DNA from 3 places in the Pseudomonas fragariae (ex Marin et al. 2024) genome. Region 2 is predicted to be linked to each of the others. Evidence: riboswitches for the same ligand, from Rfam matches in the RefSeq annotation. Region 2 holds a riboswitch; each other region holds the start of a gene.
The links. Region 2 has a riboswitch for cobalamin ahead of cobW (cobalamin biosynthesis protein CobW). Riboswitches for the same ligand answer to the same signal wherever they lie in the genome.

Region 1 (7,273 bases), 770 kb from region 2:
TCGTGCGTTGGGGCTGGTTGGCACGCCTTATCGCTGGGGCGGCAACACGCCTGACTCCGGTTTCGATTGCAGCGGTCTTATAGGCTATGTCTATCGTGATGCGGCGGGCATTTCCCTGCCGCGTTCCACACGCGAGATGATCGTGATGGGCGCACCGAATATTCGTCGCGAGCAATTGCAGTCAGGTGATCTGGTGTTCTTCGCCACGTCGGGCGGTTCGCAGGTGTCCCACGCCGGGATCTACGTCGGCGAAGGCCGCTTCGTGCATGCGCCGGCCACCGGCGGCACGGTCAAGCTCGACAGCCTCGACAAGCCTTACTGGCAGAGAGCCTATCTCAACGCCAAACGCGTGATTCAGCCGTCCAGCCTGGCGCAGAATCGGCCTTAAGCGCTTCGCGCTGATTGCTCTGCGCGCACTCAAGAGCGTCCAGAACTGCATGCCCACGCCCACGCGGAGCGCTCAACGTTACTTTAGATTCTGGCCGTAGGCCGTAGGAGCGAACTTGTTCGCGAAAGGGCCGGTATGATCGCCGAAAATGCATCTTCTGAAACACCGCCTTCGCGAACAAGTTCGCTCCTACGCCCTTCGGGCAGAACCCTGAAAGGCACGTATTCCGGGCTCTCCAGGGCTTGTGTGTAACGCCGAGTGCTGGAGCGTAGGGAACGATGATCTCAACTATCGTGCAACGCTCTGCGTCAAACCTCTACGCTCGGCGTTACTGAGCAGCCTTGGCGGATGTCACGCGCCAGATCTTGTTGCCGACATCGTCGGCCACCAGCAATCCGCCGCGCTGGTCATTGACCACGCCAACCGGGCGACCCATGGCTTTTTCATCCTTGTTGAGGAAGCCGGTCAACACATCGACCGGGGTGCCGTTGGGTTTGCCGCCGCTGAATGGAATGAACACCACTTTGTAGCCGCTGTGCGGTTTGCGGTTCCAGGAGCCGTGCTGGCCAATGAACAAGCCTTCGTTGAACGGTGCAGCCAGTGTCTTGCCGTCGGCGAACACCAGGCCCAGCGAAGCGGTGTGCGGACCGACTGCGTAATCCGGGGCAATCGCCTTGGCGACCAGTGCCGGGTTCTGCGGCTTGACGCGCTCGTCGACGTGCTGGCCGTAATAGCTGTAAGGCCAGCCGTAGAATGCGCCGTCCTGCACCGAGGTCACGTAGTCAGGCACCAGGTCGCTGCCGATCTCGTCGCGCTCGTTGACCGCCGTCCACAGTTTGCCGGTCTTCGGTTCCCAATCCATGCCGTTGGGGTTGCGCAGGCCGGACGCGAAGATCCGGTGGTTACCGGTAGCCGCGTCCACTTCCCAGATCGCCGCACGACCTTCTTCCTTGTCCATGCCGTTCTCGGCCACGTTGCTGTTGGAGCCCACGGTCACGTACAGCTTGCTGCCATCCTTGCTGGCGATGACGTTCTTGGTCCAGTGGTGATTGAGCGTGCCACCCGGCAGGTCGACCACTTCGGTCGCTTGCGCGCTGATCGAGGTCTGCCCGGATTCATACGGGAAGCTGATCAGGCGGTCAGTGTCGGCCACATACAGCTTGTTGCCCACCAGGGTCATGCCGAACGGCGAATTGAGGTTTTGCAGGAAAACCGTGCGCGTCTCTGCCACACCGTCCTTGTCCACGTCACGCAGCAAGGTGATGCGGTTGGCGCTGGGCACACCGGCACCGGCGCGGCCCATGACTTTTTCCATCACCCAGCCGCGAATGCCTTTGGAATCATCCGGTTTGGCGGGCGAATTGGTTTCCGCCACCAGCACGTCACCGTTGGGCAGCACATACAGCCAGCGCGGGTGGTCGAGGTTCTCGGCGAACGCAGCCACTTGTGTGCCCGGCGCGGCGACCGGCCTGGCGCCTTTTTCCCAGCCTACGGCAGGGGCGATGTTGACGGTCGGAATCAGCGTCTTGTTGGGCTCCGGCAGCTTGGGCGAGGGGCCTGTTCCATCCGAGACTTGCAGGCTCGACGACTCGCCGCAGGCAGCGAGGCCGCCGGCGACCAGCAGCAACACTGCGTAGTGGGGTCTGAGTTTGAACATGATCGATCTCCATTAACAAAGGCGTGGTCCAGTAACTGATAGAGGCACCGCCAACCCGCTAGGTTCAATCACGTTCCGCGGCGACGGTGTCGATTGACGCTCCCGGTCCAACCCTCTACCCTTCGCGGTTTGTTTCAGGTGCTCTGCAATCCTCGATTGGCAGAGTGAAACAGGGAAGCCGGTGTGGGTCGACAGATCCGATCCCGGCGCTGCCCCCGCAACGGTAAATGAGTCAAGGCTGTGCCTGACGCCACTGTGTTTCGACATGGGAAGGCGCGCAGCCGGGGTGACCCGCTCATGAGCCCGGAGACCGGCCTGAATCATTCAATGACATCACGGAGGGTGATGTTCTGTGCAGGGCGTTGCCGTGCTGTCCAGTGCTGTCCTTCCGTCTGTTGTCGCCTGCCCCGAGCGGAGAACCCAGATGAACGAATCCCCCGAACGCGACGAACGCCATCTGGCGCGCATGCAGCGCAAGAAAGCCTTCATGGACCAGCGTATTGCCAGCTCGCCCAACGAGTGCGGCCTGCTGCTGGTGTTGACCGGCAATGGCAAGGGCAAGAGCAGCTCGGCGTTCGGTATGCTCGCCCGGGCCATGGGCCACGACATGCAGTGTGGCGTGGTGCAGTTCATCAAGGGCCGCAACAGCACGGGCGAAGAAATGTTTTTCCGCCGTTTCCCCGAGCAGGTGCGCTATCACGTGATGGGCGAGGGCTTCACCTGGGAAACCCAGGATCGCCAGCGTGACATCGCCGCCGCTGAGGCCGCCTGGGCCGTGTCTCAGGAAATGCTTCGCGATCCGGCCATTGGTCTGGTGGTGCTCGACGAACTGAATATCGCCCTCAAACATGGCTACCTCGACCTCGAACAGGTGCTGAGCGATCTGCAGGCACGTCCGCCGATGCAGCACGTATTGGTGACTGGCCGCGGTGCCAAAGCCGAATTGATCGACCTGGCCGATACCGTTTCCGAGATCGGCGTGGTCAAGCACGCGTTTCAGGCCGGTATTCGTGCGCAGAAAGGTATCGAGCTGTGAACCCTTCATCATTGAGCGCATTGCAATGAGAGCCCCGCGTGATTGCCCGGCGGTACTGATCGCTGCGCCTGCCTCCGGGCAAGGCAAAACCACGGTGACCGCTGCACTGGCACGCCTGCACCGCAACCAGGGGCGCAAGGTCCGGGTGTTCAAGTGCGGCCCGGACTTTCTCGACCCGATGATTCTCGAGCGGGCCAGTGGCGCGCCGGTCTATCAACTCGACATGTGGATGGTCGGTGCCGATGAAAGCCGTCGCCTGTTGTGGGAAGCGGCTGACGAGGCCGACCTGATTCTGATCGAAGGGGTCATGGGCCTGTTCGATGGCACGCCGTCGAGCGCCGACCTGGCCCGGCATTTTGGCGTGCCGGTACTCGGTGTGATCGACGGCACGGCCATGGCGCAGACGTTTGGCGCACTGGCGCTGGGCCTGGCGCGCTATCAGCCTGATCTGCCGTTCGCCGGCGTGCTGGCCAATCGCGTCGGCACGGTACGCCATGCGCAGTTGCTGGAGAACAGCCTGACCGAAGGCCTGCGCTGGTACGGCGCCCTGTCCCGGGAGGTCGGCTTCGAATTGCCCAGCCGCCATCTGGGGCTGGTCCAGGCCAGTGAGCTCAATGATCTGGACGTGCGTCTGGACATGGCGGCTGCGGCGCTGGCCAGCACCTGCGAAGTGGCCTTGCCGCCGGCCGTGACCTTTACTGCGCCCGACCCGGTGCAGGTCGAGCCGCTGCTGCGCGGCATCCGCATCGCCATCGCGCGCGACGAAGCCTTTGCCTTTCTGTATGGCGCGAGCCTGGACCTGCTGAGGAACATGGGCGCCGAACTGAGCTTCTTCTCGCCGATCCATGATCGCGAGCTGCCCGACGCCGACAGCCTGTACCTGCCAGGCGGCTACCCGGAGCTGCACCACGTCGCGCTGGCCGCCAATGGCACGATGCAGGCTTCGATCAGGGCTCACCATATTGCCGGCAAGCCGATTCTCGCCGAGTGCGGCGGCATGCTCTATTTGCTCGAAGCCTTGACCGATGTCGAGGGCGTGCGCGCCGAACTGGTCGGCTTGCTGTCCGGTGAAGCGGTCATGCAGAAGCGTCTGGCCGCGCTGGCCTTGCAAGCCGTCGAGCTGCCCGAGGGCACGCTGCACGGTCACACTTATCACCATTCGCTGACCAGCACCGAGCTGCAGCCGATTGCGCGTGGCGTCAGCCCCAATGGCGGGCGCGGCGCAGAAGCGGTCTATCGCCTGGGTCGCCTGACCGCGTCCTACGTGCATTTCTATTTTCCTTCCTGCCCTCAGGCGATCGCGGCGCTGTTCAAACCATGACCGAGCAAGCGTTCAGCCCCGAAGAGCGGGCTGCGGTGTACCGCGCCATCGCCGAACGTCGCGACATGCGCCACTTCATCGGCGGCACGGTCGCGCCCGAGCTGCTGGCACGTGTGCTGGAGGCCGCGCATCAGGCCCCCAGCGTCGGGCTGATGCAACCGTGGCGCTTCATCCGCATCAGCGACCCGCTATTGCGCGGCAGGATGCAGGCGCAGGTAGAGCAAGAGCGTATCCGGACCGCCGAGGCGCTGGGTGAGCGCACCGACGAATTCATGAAGCTCAAGGTCGAAGGCATCAACGACTGTGCAGAAGTGCTGGTCGCCGCGCTGATGGAAGGGCGTGAGCAACACATTTTCGGCCGGCGCACCTTGCCGGAAATGGACATGGCTTCGCTGTCCTGCGCGATCCAGAACCTGTGGCTGGCCTCGCGTGCAGAAGGCCTGGGCATGGGCTGGGTGTCGCTGTTCGACCCCGAGGCGCTGGCCGAACTGCTGGGCATGCCTGACGGCGCCAAGCCGTTGGCGATCATTTGCCTGGGCCCGGTCAAGGAATTTTATCCCGCGCCAATGCTGGTGATGGAAGGCTGGGCGCAGGCGCGTCCGCTGCATGAGTTGCTGTACGAGAATCAATGGGGAGTGAGTCAATGAGTGTGGCGCTGCTGAGCGTCGCCGGGGTCGCGCTGGATGCGCTGCTCGGTGAGCCGAAACGATGGCATCCGCTGGTGGCGTTCGGCAACTTCGCCAGTCGGGTCGAGCAGCGTTTCAACAGTGGCGGCCGTGGCTGGCGCAGTCACGGCGTTACCGCCTGGGTCATCACTGTTGTGCCGCTGACGTTGCTGGCCACGCTGCTGAGCTGGTTGCCTGGCGTGGGCTGGCTGTTCGAGATTCTGGCGCTGTATTGCGCGCTGGGCATGCGCAGCCTGGGCGAGCACGTTCAGCCGGTGGCGCAAGCGCTGCGCAGTGATGATCTGATCGAAGCACGTCAGCGCGTCGGTTATCTGGTCAGTCGCCAGACCACTGAGCTGGACGCTACCGAAGTCGCCCGCGCTGCCACCGAGTCGGTGCTGGAGAACGGTAGCGATGCGGTGTTCGCTGCGCTGTTCTGGTTCGTGGTGGCCGGTGCGCCCGGCGTGGTGCTGTACCGGCTGAGCAACACGCTGGACGCCATGTGGGGCTACCGCAACGAGCGCTTTGAGCGTTTTGGCTGGGCTGCGGCGAAGATCGACGATCTGCTCAACTATATTCCCGCACGTCTTGTGGCATTGACCTACGCCTTGCTGGGCAAGACCCGACTGGCGCTGCGTTGCTGGCGCACACAGGCTCCGGCCTGGGACAGTCCGAATGCCGGTCCGGTGATGGCCGCTGGCGCAGGCGCGCTGGGTGTCGAGCTGGGTGGCGCGGCGATCTATCACGGCGAGCTGCATCAGCGTCCGCAACTGGGCGACGGTGCGCCTGCCGATGCGGACTCGATCGATCGCGGCTGGCAACTGGTGCAGCGCGGCGTGTGGTTATGGCTGCTGGTCATCTGCGTGGCGGCTGAATTTTATGCTTGAGCACGGCGGGCGGTTGCGCGCGGCGGCGCAGCATTACGGTATTCATCTGGCCGACTGGCTGGACCTGTCCACCGGGATCGCACCCTGGTCGTGGCCCATCCCGGAGATCCCGACGCGTGCCTGGGCGCGGTTGCCCGAGACCGACGATGGTCTGGAAGCGGCGGCCTGCACTTATTACGGCGTGACCCGGTTATTGCCGGTGTCCGGTTCGCAGGCTGCGATTCAGGCGCTGCCGCGGGTGCGCAGCGCAGGGCGGGTCGGCGTTCTGTCGCCCTGCTACGCAGAGCACGCGCATGCCTGGCGCAAGAACGGTTTCGTGGTGCGTGAGGTAGGTGAGCAGGAGGTCGAATACTTCCTCGACAGCCTGGACGTGCTGGTGGTGGTCAACCCCAACAACCCGACCGGCCTGCACCTGAGCGCCGAGCGCCTGCTGGAGTGGCATGCGCGACTGGCTGAGCGCGGTGGCTGGCTGGTCGTCGATGAAGCGTTCATGGATAACACGCCGGGCATGAGCCTGGCGGCCGAGACGTGGCGCACCGGGCTGATCGTCCTGCGTTCGTTTGGCAAGTTTTTCGGCCTGGCCGGCGTCCGGCTCGGTTTTGTCATGGCCGAACCGGTGTTGTTGAGGATGCTGGCGCAGGAAATCGGCCCCTGGTCGGTCAGTGGGCCAACCCGGATCATCGGTCAGGTGTGCCTCAGCGATCAGCAGGGGCAGGCGCGTCAGCGTGAGCGCTGTGAGCAGGCCCGCGACCGGCTGGTGGCGCTGCTCGACCAGTACGCCCTGACCCCGCAAGGCGGCTGTGCGCTGTTTCAATGGCTGGTGACCCCTGAAGCGCAGACGCTCTATGAGTTTTGTGCGCTGCGTGGCGTGCTGCTGCGCCTGTTCAAGGGTGATTCCCCCGAGTCGTCCAGTCTGCGTTTTGGCCTGCCCTGCGACGAGGCCGACTGGCTGCGGCTGCACGATGTTCTGCTTGAATACCGCAAGGAATACCCATGAGCACGCTGATGGTACAAGGCACCACCTCCGATGCCGGCAAAAGCACCCTGGTGACGGCCCTGTGCCGCTGGCTGACCCGCCAGGGCGTCAAGGTCGTGCCGTTCAAGCCGCAGAACATGGCGCTCAACAGCGCGGTGACCGCAGACGGCGGCGAGATCGGCCGCGCACAGGCCGTGCAGGCGCAGGCGTGCTACCTCGAACCGCACACCGACATGAACCCGGTGCTGCTCAAGCCCAACAGTGACACCGGCGCGCAGGTGATCATTCACGGCCGCGCCGTGACCACCATGAACGCGGTGGCGTATCACGGCTATAAAGAGAT
Region 2 (7,273 bases):
ACCACTGCAATCGGGCAATCGGCGCCGTAATGTGGCATGAGCTCCTCGACGATCCGCTGCAGGTTGTTCACTCCCAGATGAATCGCCATGGTTGCCCGATGGCTGGCCAGGCTGGCCAGTTCCTCGCCGCTGGGCATTGAGGTCTTGTCGGCATAGCGGGTCAGAATCACGCTCTGCGAAACGTCCGGCAGGGTCAGCTCGACGCCCAGCAGCGCAGCGCAGGCAGCGGTCGCGGTGACCCCCGGAATGATTTCGAACGGAATGTTCAGTTCGCGCAGATGGCGGATCTGCTCGCCGATAGCGCCATACAGGCTTGGGTCCCCGGAGTGCACGCGTGCCACATCCTGGCCTTGTGCGTGCGCGCGCTTGATCAGCTCGATGATCTGCTCCAGGTGCAGCTCGGCGCTGTTGGTCACCTGCACGGCCTGATGACCTTCCAGCACGGCGAGGGGCACTAACGAGCCGGCGTAGATAATGACCGGGCAGCTGCGAATCAGGCGTTGGCCCTTGACGGTGATCAGCTCGGGATCGCCAGGGCCTGCGCCGATGAAATAGACAGTCAATGAATTCTCCGGGGTGAATGAGCGCGGGGAGATTATCCGCTGTGCGCAGGGCTGATTGCCAAGGCAAATGTGGCCTGCGCGCTTTTCTGCCGTTCGATTAGCAGCGTGGCGGTACCGTCTCCCAGTTGCGCCGCCAGCGCCAGAGCCGAGCCTTCGGCGACGCCATGACAGCCAGTGCTCTGGAACACCTGCGCAGAACGGTGCGTGAGGTGCAGTTCCCAGGCCACCAGTTGCGCAGCGTTGAAGCACACCAGCGGCACTGCCAGTTGCCCGGCCAGCTCAAGCAGGCCGGGCTCGGTTTGTTTCAGGTCGATGGACGCCAGCGCGGTCACCCGGCCGATGTCCAGCTCAAGTGCCTGCAGGCTTTGCTCGAGCAGATCGCGCAACAGCGCAGCCGAGCAGCCGCGCCGACAGCCCAGCCCGGCCACCAGTGCTGCGCCGGGTTGAAGCGTCGCTGGATCAGGCTTGATGCAGGTCGACATTGTCGTTATGCACATCGTTTCTGCGGAACAGCCAGGCACTGATCAATCCCAGCGCGACCCAGAACAGCGCGTTGGTCAGCAGCGAGGCCATCATGAACTGCGATTCCAGCGCCTCGGGAGCAAGGCTTTCATGGACCAGCGGCTGTGGCGCGCCAAGCACATGCGGGACCAGCAAAATCGCCACACCCAGTGCTTTGAGCAGCCAGTTCTGACCGAACACCAGCAAGGCCAGCCCGGCGGCAGTCGACGCGGCAGCGCCGAGCCACCACAACTGCCGCTGGCTCAGCTCGGCCGCGGCTGTGCCTGGCAGTTCGGGTGGCAGGCCAAAGGTGGGGGCCAGCACGAACACGGCAAAACCCGCCAGCCCCCACCATGCGCCTTGCACGGTGCGACCCGGCGCGCGCAGGGTGTAAAGCCCGGCAAGCATCAGCGCAAAGCCCACCGCGACCACCAGGTTACCGCCAGTGGTGGATAGCACACGCTGCCAGCCGTTTTCGGGCTCCCAGGCCGCTTCTTCATGGGCATGGCTGTGTTCGGCCATCGCGCCGTCCGCGTGCTGATGCAGTTGCTCGGCAGGCGCGTTTTCGTAGGTCTCGGCCTGCTGGATCAGCGGCACCACCCACAGGCTTTGCAGCAGGGTCAGCAGCAGGGCGGCGAGCAGGCCGGTGAAACCTGCGGTATAGGCGATTCGCTTGAACAATGTGTGGCCCTCAATGGCAAGGAAAGGCAGCGCTGTGACGGGTATCGTGTGCCGCGTTGTGTACGGCCGCGATGTGCGAGAAACCGGCGAAGTACACCAGGCAGGCGCCGAGAAGCGCAGCGCTGATGGCGGCGGTCAGGCGTTGAATGCGTGTGGAGCTGGGTGCGGCGGCGTGGCTGCTGATGGTCGACATGGCGTTCCCTCTTGATGATCGGCAAGTGGGCCACGCGCAAAAGAACCTGCCGGCAGACGCCGGAGGTTTCAACTGCGCCCGCCCACCGCGGGTTTGTCATTGCAAGCATATCGGGCCGGTCTCCGGGCTCGCGAGGGGCCAGGACGTCAATGCGTCAAAGCCTGCAAGGTCACCTTCCCATGCCAGCGGCACAGTGGATCAGACCTACGCTCGCTTACCGTTGCGGGGGCAGCACCGGACTTGCTCGACAACGCGAGCGCACCGGTTTCCCGTTTCACCCCGTGAGGGGCACCCGAAACAAGGCGCACAGGAGAGCATGGGCGGCGGGGCAGCGTCAATCTGAACGATTGACCTGTCTGCAGTCACTGCGTAGCCTTGCCGGTTCGAGGTTCTCCCCGGGTAAAACATCACCCAGTGGAGCTAAGACGGGAATGCGGTACAAGCCGCAGCTGCCCCCGCAACTGTAAACGGTCATGTTCATTGCACAGCCACTGCTGCGGCGGGAAGGCGCGATGAATGCGTGTCGGCACATTATTGATTGCCTGCCGCACGCCGCCGTGAGCCAGGAGACCTGCCTCGAACGGGCCACACATGCTGCGGCCCTGGAGAATTCTCACTACAACCGGGCGGGGTGATCCGGTGGCGATCCGATCTGCGTGTCATGCATGCGGTTCTCGTCCTGTTTGCCCGCCGCATTGCCAAAGGGCACCTGATGAAAACACTGGCCAAGCTTCCCGTCACCATCGTCACCGGCTTCCTCGGCTCGGGCAAGACCACCCTGTTGCGGCACATGCTCGACAACGCCGAAGGGCGGCGCATTGCGGTCATCGTCAATGAGTTCGGCGAGCTGGGCATCGACGGAGAAATCCTCAAGCAGTGCACGATCGGCTGCACCGAAGAAGAAGCCAACGGCCGGGTGTACGAACTGGCCAATGGCTGCCTGTGCTGCACCGTGCAGGAAGAGTTCTTCCCGGTGATGCGCGAACTGGTCGCGCGCCGTGGTGACCTGGACCATATCCTGATCGAAACCTCGGGGCTGGCGCTGCCCAAGCCGCTGGTCCAGGCTTTTCAGTGGCCGGAAATCCGCAACGCCTGCACGGTCGATGCGGTGATCACGGTGGTCGACAGCCCGGCGGTACTGGCCGGTACCTTCGCTGCCTTCCCGGATCAGGTCGATGCGCAGCGCAAACTCGATCCCAACCTGGACCACGAGTCGCCCCTGCACGAACTGTTTGCCGATCAACTGGCCAGCGCCGATCTGGTGATCCTCAACAAGGCCGACATGATCGACGCCGAAGGTCTGGCGACGGTGCGTGCCGAAGTTGCCGAGGAGCTGCCGCCTGCGGTCAAGGTGATCGAAGCCAGCAGCGGTCGCCTGCCGATCAGCGTGCTGCTGGGTGTTGGTGCCGAGTCCGAGCTGCACATCGACGCTCGCAAGACCCACCATGATCACCACGACGATGACGATCATGATGACCACGATCACGACGCGTTCGATTCGATTTCCCTGAAGCTGCCGCAAGCCGATGAAAAAGTCCTGCTCGATGCACTGAATCAACTGGTGGTGCAACACGGCATTCTGCGTGTGAAGGGCTTCGCGGCCATTCCCGGCAAGCCGATGCGCCTGCTGATTCAAGGTGTCGGCACGCGTTTCGACAAGCACTTCGACCGCGCCTGGCGTGCCGATGAAGAGCGTGCCACGCACCTGGTGCTGATTGGTCAGGAGCTGGATGCCGCAGCCCTGCAAGCGCAACTCAATGCTGCGATTGCCGGCTGACCCATGCATTTACTGAGAACCCAGCCCGGCGGTTTCGTACCTGACGACAATATTGCCGATCTGGGCCAGACGCCGGCCGAGCTGGTGATTCTCTGCAGCGGCGACTCCAGCCTGGCGCTGCTGGCCGAAGCTGCCCGGCAGCTCCCCGAAGACTACCCCAGCCTGCGTCTGGCCAACCCGATGCAGGTCCAGAATCACGCCTCTGTCGACCTGTACGTCGATGAAGTGCTGCGTCACGCAAAGGTCATTCTGATTTCGCTGCACGGCGGTATCGGCTATTGGCGCTATGGTGTCGAGCGGCTGATGGAGCTCGCGGCACGTGGTGTTCAGGTCATTCTGGTGCCCGGTGATGACCGCCCCGATCCGGAACTGAGCGATCTGAGCACCGTGCCTGCCGCAGAGCGCGATCGACTCTGGCAGTTCCTGCGTCAGGGCGGCCTGCAGAACGCGCTGCAACTGTACAACTGCATGGCCAGTCGCTGGCTGCACCGCGATTACTCATGGGCCGAGCCCGCGCCGTTACCGCGCACGGCCATCTACCATCCGCGACTGGCAAGCGCGCAGCTTGCCGATTGGCAGGCAGACTGGCTTGCCGAGCAGCCGGTGGTGGCGCTGCTGTTCTATCGCTCGCACCTGCAGGCCGCCAATACCGGTTTCATCGACGAGTTCTGTACGCGCTTGCAGGCGCAAGGCATCAACCCGCTGCCCATCGCCGTGGCCAGCCTCAAGGAGCCCGGCTGTTTCACTCAGGTGGAAGACTGGCTGGATGAGGCTGAAACCGAGCTGATCCTCAATACCACCGGTTTTGCCCAGTCGAGTCCGGAAGCGCCGCATCTGCGGCCGTTTCGGCGCAACGTGCCGGTCATTCAGGCCATCTGCGCGCAGGACAACGAGCCTGCCTGGCAGGCCAGCGAACAGGGCCTCGGCGCTCGCGATCTGGCGATGCACATTGCCTTGCCGGAGCTGGACGGACGGATCATCAGTCGGCCGATCAGCTTCAAGGACCTGGCCTGGCGCAGTGAGCGCAGCCAGTCGGACGTGGTCTGCTACCGCGCCCAGCCGGACCGGATGGATTTCGTCGCGGAATTGGCGCGGCGCTGGATCGAGCTTGCACGCCTGCCCAATGGCGAAAAGCGCGTGGCACTGATCCTCGCCAATTACCCGACTCGCGACGGGCGGATCGGCAACGGTGTGGGGCTCGATACGCCTGCTGCGGCGCTGAATATGCTGCGCGCCATGCAGGCCGAGGGCTATCCGCTGGCACCGTTGCCGGACACTGGCACCGAACTGATCCAGCAACTGCTGGGCGGCGTGACCAATGATCTGGACAGTATCGACCAGCGCCCGTGTCAGCAGAGCATGGCGCTGGAGGAATACCTGGCGGCGTTCAACGAACTGCCGCAGGAAAATCGCGATGCGGTGAACGCCCGTTGGGGCACGCCGGACACCGATCCGATGTTTCGCAGCGGCCGGATGATGATCGCCGGACTGCGCTTTGGCCTCACGTTCATCGGCATTCAACCGGCGCGGGGTTATCAGGTCGACCCGAGCGCGGTGTATCACGACCCGGATCTGGTTCCACCCCATGGCTATCTGGCGTTCTACTTCTGGTTGCGCAAGGCCTACGGCGCGCATGCGGTGGTGCATGTCGGCAAGCACGGCAACCTCGAATGGCTGCCGGGCAAGGGCGTGGGGCTGTCGCGAACCTGCTGGCCGGACGCGGTGCTGGGCGCCATGCCGAACATCTATCCGTTCATCGTCAACGACCCGGGCGAGGGCGCACAGGCCAAACGGCGCACTCAGGCGGTCATCATCGATCACTTGATGCCGCCGCTGACCCGCGCGGAGACCTACGGCCCGTTGCGCAATCTGGAACTGCTCGCCGACGAATTCTATGAAGCGCAAATGCTTGATCCGCGCCGCGCGCGCGAGCTGCAGCGTGACATTCTCGAACTGGTTCGTGAAACCCATATCGACCGCGAACTGGCGTTGGGCGAGAACCTCGACAGCGATGCCGACGCGGCGCTCTGGCTGCCACGTCTGGACACTTACCTGTGTGACCTGAAGGAATCACAGATTCGCGATGGCCTGCATATCTTCGGTCAATCGCCGCAAGGTCGCCTGCGCATCGACACCTTGCTAGCCCTGCTGCGTATTCCGCGCGGTGACGGGCGTGGCGCGCAGTCCAGTCTGTTGCGCGCGTTGAGCAAGGCGTTCGAGCTGGACTTCGACCCCTTGAACTGCGAGCTGGCCGAACCCTGGACCGGCCCGCGTCCTGCTGCGTTGCAGCACCTGAGCAGCGACCCCTGGCGCAGTGCGGGCGACGCGCGCGAGCGGCTGGAGCTTTACGCCGCCATCCTTATCGAACGCGTCACGCAGGGCGAAGCGTTGACCGACTTGCCGGCGCACGATGATCTGGCGCTGATTCTCGACAGCTTGCGTGACGTTGTCGCGCCGCGTCTGGATGCCTGCGGCCCCGGCGAAATGCAGGGCATGCTCGATGCCCTGAGTGGTCGCTTCGTTCCGGCAGGCCCCAGCGGCGCGCCGAGCCGGGGCCGTCTGGATGTGCTGCCCACCGGCCGCAACTTTTTTACCGTGGACGTGCGCAACCTGCCGACCACCACGGCCTGGCGAATCGGCTTCCAGTCCGCCAACCTGTTGCTGGAACGTCACCTGCAGGACCATGGCGATCACCTGCGCCAGCTGGGCCTGTCGGTATGGGGCACGGCGACCATGCGTACCGGCGGTGACGACATCGCCCAGGCCATGGCGCTGATGGGCGTGCGTCCGGTGTGGGCGACGGGCAGTCAGCGGGTCGACGACTTCGAGATTCTGCCGATCAGCCTGCTCGACCGCCCGCGAGTGGACGTGACACTGCGGGTCTCCGGTTTCTTCCGCGACGCGTTCGCCAACCTCATCAAGCTGTTCGACGCTGCGGTGCAGGCCGTCGCGGCGCTTGACGAGCCCGACGACCTGAACCCGCTGGCGGCCAGGGTCCGTGAAGAACGGCAAGGCTTCCTCGCAGAAGGTCTGGACGAAGACGAGGCGGCGCGTCAGGCCGGCTGGCGGATATTCGGTGCCAAGCCCGGTGCCTATGGCGCTGGCGTACAGGGTGCTATCGATGGCCGCCTGTGGCAGAGCCGCGACGACCTTGCCGAGGTTTACCTGAACTGGGGCGGTTACGCCTATGGCGCTGCCGATGAAGGTACGCCTGCGCGTCAGCGCTTTGCCCAGCGGCTTTCTCAGGTGCAGGCGGTGCTGCAGAATCAGGACAATCGCGAGCACGATCTGCTCGACTCAAATGACTACTACCAGTTTCAGGGCGGCATGCTCGCCGCTTCTGAAAGCCTCAGCGGGCAGAAGACCGCCAGTTACCATGGCGATCACAGCCAGCCCGACCTGCCGAAGATCCGCACCCTCAAGGAAGAGCTGAACCGGGTGATACGCTCGCGCGCAGCGAATCCGAAATGGATCGAAGGGGCCAAGCGCCATGGTTACAAAGGTGCTTTCGAAATGGCCGCGACCGTGGATTTCCTGTTCGCGTTCGATGCGACCACC
Region 3 (7,273 bases), 110 kb from region 2:
CAGGTAGATGATTGCCAGGCCCGCTGCGGTCATGGCGTACACCGGCCAGGTCACATGGGTCAATTCCGGCAACTGGGCCATGAAGATCAGAATTGCCAGTGCATTCACGAACCCGGTAACCACCGAGCGTGAAACGAAGCGCATCAATTCACCCAGGCGCAGATAGCCGGCGATGATCTGCAGTACGCCGCAGAGCAAGGTGGCGGCCAGTAAATACTGAAGCCCGTGCTCTTTGACCAGATTCACCATCAGCAAGGCCATCGCACCGGTGGCCGCAGAAATCATCGCCGGGCGCCCGCCCACGAAAGCGATGACCACGCAGATACAGAACGACGCGTAAAGCCCGACTTTCGGGTCTACCCCGGTAATGATGGAGAACGCGATGGCCTCTGGAATCAGGGCCAATGCAACAACAAGCCCGGCCAATACATCGGCACGAACGTTGGAAAACCACGTAGCTTTGATTTTTTCTAACATGGGAATACCTGTGACAGACGCAGCAAGACGCACGGCAGCGATTGCCGGACGAGCAGGAGCATCGGTTTTCGATTGAGTAGTCAGATTGGGAGTGGCGGCGACCAAAAAACGGGCGCAGCAACGGGCGACTGCAGCAAGAAGGCAGTCAGGTGTTGCGAGGGGGGCGTAGCGCTAAGGCGGCGTAGGCAGCCAGTTGGAACGGGGCACGTCTATTTCCTTCGATGGGTCGTAAGGCGCTGGCATCATAGACCTATCCGTTTGAGGGGTTCAAGCGTAAGTCATCTCTCCGAACGACCTGAGTGACGGATGGCGCAACCCCCTGAAACACGTGAACAAGCCATCTGATACTGTTTTTTACAGCTGTTGTGTCTCTGTTCGTTATGGCCGGTTTCGCTCATGATGCAGCCTTGTCGATTCGATGCCGCTTATGAAACGCTACGAAAAATTCGCCGCCGACATCTCGGAAATGATTCGCAGCGGCGTCCTGCCCGCCGGGGAAAAAGTCCCGTCCGTACGGGTCGCGAGTCGCACCTGGTCCGTCAGCCCGGCAACGGTCTTCAAGGCCTATTACCTGCTGGAAGACAAGGGACTGATTCAGGCCCGCGCACGCTCCGGGTATTACGTGCGTGAGCATGCCGCCAACGCACTGACCGAACCTGAACTGGTCAGACATACCAGCGAAGGTACCGAACTGGGCGTCAGCGACCTGATCTTTTCAGTGCTCGGCTCGCTCAAGGACCCGGACACCGTACCGTTCGGCTCGGCGTTTCCCAGCCCGCACCTGTATCCGCTGGCGAGCCTGGCGAAGTCGATGGCGTCAGCTGTGCGTGCGCTGACGCCTGCAGGCATCGTCAGCGACATGACCACCGGGAATCCCGAGCTGCGCCGACAGATCGCCCTGCGCTACATGATCAGTGGCGTGCGCTTGCCGGCGGACGAACTGGTCATTACCAATGGCGCGATGGAAGCCCTGAACCTGTGCCTGCAGTGCGTCACCGAGCCCGGCGACCTGGTCGCCATCGAAGCCCCGGCGTTCTATGCCTGCCTTCAAGTGCTGGAGCGTCTGAAGCTGAAAGCCGTCGAAATCCCCGTGCATCCGCGTGACGGCGTGGACCTCGACTCGCTGCAGGACAGCCTGACACGCCTGCCGATCAAGGCTTGCTGGTTCATGAGCAGCTTTCAGAACCCATTGGGCGCGAGCATGACTCAGGCGAACAGGATCAGGCTCTACGACCTGCTGGAACAGCAGCAGATCCCGCTGATCGAGGACGATGTGTACGCCGAACTGTATTACGGCGCCAACGCGCCTCACCCGGTGAAAAGCCTGGATCGCAGCGGACTGGTGATGCACTGCAGCTCGTTTTCCAAGACCCTCGCGCCCGGCTATCGGGTCGGCTGGGTGGCAGGCGGTCGTTACACCGAACAGATTGACCGCCTCAAGCTCATGACCACCCTCTCCCCTTCGGTCCCCGCCCAGGCCGCGCTCGCCGACTACCTCAAGCACGGTGGCTATGACCGCCATCTGCGCAAACTGCGTGACACCCTCGAACTGCAACAAGGCGCGATGCTCGCTGCTGCCGCCCGCTATTTCCCGGCGGCGACACGCGTCACCCGCCCCGTCGGCGGCTACTTTCTGTGGTTCGAATTCCCCGAGCAGGTTGATTCGCTGCAGCTCTTTCAACTCGCACTCGCGCAGGGCATCAGCCTGGCACCCGGCCCGATCTTTTCCGCGTCCAGGCGCTTCAAGAACTGCGCGCGTCTCAACTACGGCACACCCTGGGATGAACGCAGCGAGCAGGCCATGGCGATGCTGGGGCGTATCCTCGCGTCGTTCTGAGCATTTTCATGCCTTCACAAAGGCAACTGATCCGTATTTTTAAGCCGTTTCTGAATCTGTACCAGAATCAGTCCGAGCACGATAATGGCAGCGCTTTCAAACGCGCAGGATGACCGCCAAGAGCGACGCCTGCGGCTCGTTACAGACGGATCGATCAGCAGGAGACGCTCATGGGCAAGCTCGGACTTTCTTTGATAGGTTTTTTATTGTTGGCAATCGCGGTGGGTTTGTTGGGGACTATTTCGCCATATTGAGGCGCCGCGAGCCAGGAATACTGAAGCCGCGTTGCATTACCGCCAAAACGAAAAAACCCGCCATTAGGCGGGTTTTTCTTGTTCAAAGGCCTTATACATTGCCTTTGAAGTATTGTCTGGCTCCACGACCTGGACTCGAACCAGGGACCCAGTGATTAACAGTCACTTGCTCTACCAACTGAGCTATCGCGGAATGAGCGCTATGTTACTGATTCGGAAAAGGAAGTCAAGCAGAGCAGAAAAAAATCCTGCTCGTTCATCCGGATGTCATTTCCGGCCAGACAGGGGCACAGTTCATAACACACGCTCACCTGCTTGATCCGGTAGTGAAAGGTATTCTTCACCCCGAACCCTGATCGCAATGAGTCAGGCGCCTGTTCAACGCCGACTGAACGCGCCTCAGCGCTGCACGCACAGCTTGTAACCCAGGCCATGGGCGGTGTGCAGCAACGGCGTGTCGTGCCCGCCATCCAGTACCCGCCTGAGCACATGAATGTTGCTGCGCAGGCTGCTGCTGTTCGGGGCATCACGGCCCCAAAGCGCCTCTTCCAGTTCGGAGCGCTTGACGATATGCGGGCTCTTGCGCATCAACAGTTCCAACAGCTTCATGTTGGTCGGGTTGAGCTTCAAGGGCACGCCTTTGCGGGTGATTTCAAGGGTGTCCAGATCGAACTGCAGGTCGGCGACCACCATCATCCGGTTGTCCTGGCGCTGCCGTCGGCTGACGATCGCTTCGACTCTGGCGAGCACTTCGGACATCGCGAACGGCTTGGTGATGTAATCGTCGGCCCCCACCTTGAAACCGGTGAGCCGATCATCCAGTTCATCGCGCGCGCTGAGCATCACAATCGCGACTTCCGACTTCGAATACTGGCGCAGGCTGTGGCAGATCTGATTGCCGTCGATGCCGGGCAGCATGATGTCGAGAATGATCGCATCGAAGCGTTTCGAGGCGGCCAGATGCAGCCCGCTCAGGCCGTCCAGCGCCCCTTCTACCGCATGCCCCCTGAGTTCGAAGAATTCCAGCAGGTTATCGTGGATATCACGGTGGTCTTCAATAACCAGAATGTTCATTGCCGCGCCTTCTTGTCTTTCTACCCGGCCGACCGGGATCCTGTTACCAATGTGTCTGCAGGCTGCGTGACGAATGCATCAGGTCTGTTGACGGCCACCGCCTGGTGAATCGGCTGTTGCAACCTTGATCGACCATAGAAGCACAAGGCGACCAACAGTGTACTCAGCCACACCACGATACCCGCCCAGAAGGTGTGTGACATGAAGTGCCAGCCTTGCAGTACCCGCGTGGTGCCGTAAATCATCCCGAGCAGGAGAATGCCCGCCAGCAGGATGTTCGAATGCCGCCAGCAATAGCGACGAGCCACGAAGTACAGGGCGAGCAGACTGAACGCGCTTGACGCATGACCGCCCGGCCAGCATCGCCCGGCGCCAGCCTCATGCAGCAGGTTGAAGTTCCTGAACCACTCGATGTGCGCCTGGCTGCCACCGTACAAGGTGGTCTCGACGGGGCAGTAAACGCTGGTGTGGCTTTTCAGGTAATGGATCATGGCGGTGCTCAGCGCAAAGGCAACGATGACGAAAAAGAAGTCCAGCCGGTGCCTGCGTGCAAAGCGCAGGAAGGTGCCCAACCGAGAGCCCGTCAGCCGTCTCGCGAGGCGCGAATCATCATATTTTTCCAGCAACGGCCAGACAAAGGACAGCATCGCACCGATGATCGCCAGTTCCCCGGTCCAGTTCGGAAGAATCCGCGCCCATCTGTGCGTGATGTTCTCGAACAGATGACTCTGGCCGACGGGAAACACCCCGGCCGTCGAATCAAAAAACAGATCAGTCAGTTGCCGGTCGATCGTGGTCAGGTCGAAAGTAACGAAGACCAGTAGAGCGAAAAACACCGGTACACCCAAGTTGATGCCGTAAAACCGCAGCCTGGCGCTGGAAGAGGTCGTCAATTGAATTGCTCGCTGTTGAGGTTTGCCCATTGCCCGGCATTCAGGGAGCCGAGGATTTTCGGCGGGTGGCTGCCGTCTATTTGTACGAAAAACGCCTGGGCGTACTCACTCGAGCGCTCGCCGCCAGGTACGCCGGCCTTGCGTTCGAACTGGTCGATGCAGCCACTGTGGGTCACCAGCACCATGTTCTCGCCGCTGACCTTGTGAGCCTGCACAGCCTTCATGAAGCCGCTGTCACAGTCGTTGATCCAGTCTTGGCCAGCCACCGCGTGCCCGGCCAACAGTTGCGCAGTCTGTTGCGTGCGGGTCTTGGGGCTGGCGATCAGGCGCGCGTGGTCCATGCCCATTTTCTGCAACCCGGCGCCCACCGCCAGAGCGGCGTCGCGGCCGTTGGAGGTAATGCCGTCGGCGTCGCTCATGCACGGGTTGTTCGAGCGGTCACAGCGTTCGGCATGGCGAATCATCACCACCACATCGCCTTGTCGCCAGTGCTCGCGGAGGCCGGAAACGCTCAGGTTGCTGCCCACCCCCAGGTCCACCACGTGCACGCCCGAGAAGGCCGCGTAGAACCACGCGCAGATAGCCGTAAGCACGACGGCAACAGACATCGATACGATGTGCCGATGCAATTTGTAGCGCTGACTGATGCCCGAACGGGGCAGTACATTCTTGTTGATTATCGTGTCGGTCAAGGGACCACTCCTGCCATGAACCTATGTCTGGCGTTGACCCAGGGAGTGCCCGAGGTCTGCGCCGCTCCCATGCAGGCAAGATAGGTTCAGCATCGTCCCGATGCAGTGAAGAAGATGTGAAAAACGTGTTGTGGCCCAGCGCCATATTTTTCACGCGAGCCCTCTGGAATGGGGCTTTGCGGTTTTACGGGCGTGAACATGAAGATAATTTAAGCGTTTTTCCGGAAAGTTCCGTGTCCATCGGGACGATTTTGACCTGGCCGGCGGTCTGCTGCAGCGGCGCTGCAAAGGATTAGCCACTAAAACGCTTATCGTTTACCATGCCGCGCGTCGGTTTCCGAGAGGAACTAACAGGGAATTCGCACGCCTTTCTCACCAGGCGAAAAACGAAACTGCCCCCGCAACTGTAGGCACCGAGCCTGCTCCATGACTGCCACTGGATCGTGATCCGGGAAGGCCGGAGCCTGGCGATGACGTGTCAGTCAGGAGACCTGCCGACCCGCTTCAACCCACTAACCGGCGGGGTGTCCGGGAAGGACATCCGCACGCGTCGGCATTTCCCGCCGTGCCCGGTCATCATCCGGGGATGTGTTTCCTGATGTGCATTGCGCCCTGGCACCTGCTCCAACGGAGACCGCATTCCATGTCGCTGCCCCGCCTCGCCGCACTCGCTGCCAGCCTGACGCTGTCCACCCTGGCCCTCGCCGCCCCCACTCAGTACCCGCTGACCCTTGAAAACTGTGGCGCGACCCTGACCTTCACGCATGCGCCAACCAAGGCTGTGACCATTGGCCAGGCCGGCACCGAAATGCTCTACGAACTGGGCTTGGGCGACAGACTGGTCGGCACTTCGCTGTGGTTCAACAATGTATTGCCACGCTTCAAGGCGCAGAACGACAAGGTCGAACGCCTGGCCGACAACGAGCCCAGTTTCGAGGCAGTGATCGGCAAGCGTCCGGAACTGGTGGCCGTGCAGCTGGAGTGGATGGTCGGCAAACAGGGCGCGGTCGGCACCCGCGAGCAGTTCCATGACCTGAAGATACCCACTTACATCCTGCCGTCCGACTGCGAAGGCAAGGACAATCTGGTCGGCGCCGATGGCACACGCCTGGAGCCGTTCCGCATCGAGACCATCTACAAGAGCATCGAGCAACTGGCGCAGATCTTCGATGTGCAGGATCGCGGCGACGCGCTGGTCACCGACCTCAAGGCCCGCCTGAGCGCGGCGATTGCCAACGTCAGGCAGAACAAGGCCAACGACGTCTCGGCGCTGTTCTGGTTCTCCAGCTCCGACCTTGCCAGCGACCCTTTCGTGGCAGGCCGCAAAGGCATTCCGGACTTCATGCTCAACAGCCTGGGCATGCGCAATATCGTCCAGTCCGACGAAGAGTGGCCAACCGTGGGCTGGGAAACCATCGCCAAGGCCAACCCAAGCATTCTGGTCATCGCGCGCATGGATCGCCGCCGCTTCCCGGCCGACGATTACCTGAAAAAAATCGAATTCCTCAAGACCGACCCGGTGACCCGCAACATGGACGCGGTCAAGCATGACCGGATCGTGATCATCGACGCCGAGGGCATGCAGGCTGGCCTGCGTCTGTTCACCGGGTTCGAGGAACTGGCTGACGCCGCCAACCGTTTCAACGCTGCCAAATGAGATTGCCGATAGCATTGAGTCATGTGCTCTGGGTTTCGGCGGTGCTGGTGCTGGCGATCATGATCGGGGCCGCGATCGGCGAAACCTCGATCAGCCTGAACGTGGTCTTTCAGGTGCTGGCCAACAAACTCTGGGCTGCCGGCTATGTGCTCGACCCTATCGACGAAGGCATCGTCTGGAACTACCGGCTGACCCGCGCCATTGTCGCAGCCGCCTGCGGGGCCGGGCTGGCGATCTGTGGTGTGGTGTTGCAATCGTTATTGCGCAACCCGCTGGCAGACCCGTATCTGCTGGGGATTTCCGCAGGGGCCTCGACCGGCGCGGTACTGGTCGCTATTCTGGGCTTCGGTGCAGGCGCAATCTCGATGTCGGCCGGCGCCTTTGTCGGT

Region 1: linked by a shared signal. The riboswitch ahead of cobO (cob(I)yrinic acid a,c-diamide adenosyltransferase) and the one ahead of cobW (cobalamin biosynthesis protein CobW) in region 2 are both predicted to bind cobalamin.
Region 3: linked by a shared signal. The riboswitch ahead of AC54XV_RS15895 (ABC transporter substrate-binding protein) and the one ahead of cobW (cobalamin biosynthesis protein CobW) in region 2 are both predicted to bind cobalamin.

The regions. Positions count from the first base shown of each region.
Region 1 is NZ_CM184369.1:4,375,722-4,382,994, reverse strand. It holds gene AC54XV_RS18955 (C40 family peptidase) at 1-388, shown strand, start outside; gene AC54XV_RS18950 (PQQ-dependent sugar dehydrogenase) at 717-2,045, opposite strand; cobalamin riboswitch at 2,165-2,378, shown strand; gene cobO (cob(I)yrinic acid a,c-diamide adenosyltransferase) at 2,470-3,081, shown strand; gene AC54XV_RS18940 (cobyrinic acid a,c-diamide synthase CobB) at 3,107-4,402, shown strand; gene bluB (5,6-dimethylbenzimidazole synthase) at 4,399-5,049, shown strand; gene cbiB (adenosylcobinamide-phosphate synthase CbiB) at 5,046-5,954, shown strand; gene cobD (threonine-phosphate decarboxylase CobD) at 5,947-6,951, shown strand; gene AC54XV_RS18920 (cobyric acid synthase) at 6,948-7,273, shown strand, end outside.
Region 2 is NZ_CM184369.1:3,608,030-3,615,302, reverse strand. It holds gene cobM (precorrin-4 C(11)-methyltransferase) at 1-563, opposite strand, end outside; gene AC54XV_RS15500 (cobalamin biosynthesis protein) at 596-1,045, opposite strand; gene AC54XV_RS15495 (CbtA family protein) at 1,023-1,745, opposite strand; gene AC54XV_RS15490 (CbtB domain-containing protein) at 1,756-1,938, opposite strand; cobalamin riboswitch at 2,035-2,249, opposite strand; cobalamin riboswitch at 2,308-2,531, shown strand; gene cobW (cobalamin biosynthesis protein CobW) at 2,651-3,715, shown strand; gene cobN (cobaltochelatase subunit CobN) at 3,719-7,273, shown strand, end outside.
Region 3 is NZ_CM184369.1:3,715,035-3,722,307, forward strand. It holds gene AC54XV_RS15865 (SulP family inorganic anion transporter) at 1-477, opposite strand, end outside; gene mapR (GntR family transcriptional regulator MpaR) at 905-2,314, shown strand; tRNA gene AC54XV_RS15875 (tRNA-Asn) at 2,686-2,761, opposite strand; gene AC54XV_RS15880 (response regulator transcription factor) at 2,968-3,642, opposite strand; gene AC54XV_RS15885 (phosphatase PAP2 family protein) at 3,663-4,565, opposite strand; gene pmrG (lipopolysaccharide core heptose(II)-phosphate phosphatase PmrG) at 4,532-5,227, opposite strand; cobalamin riboswitch at 5,542-5,740, shown strand; gene AC54XV_RS15895 (ABC transporter substrate-binding protein) at 5,871-6,884, shown strand; gene AC54XV_RS15900 (FecCD family ABC transporter permease) at 6,881-7,273, shown strand, end outside.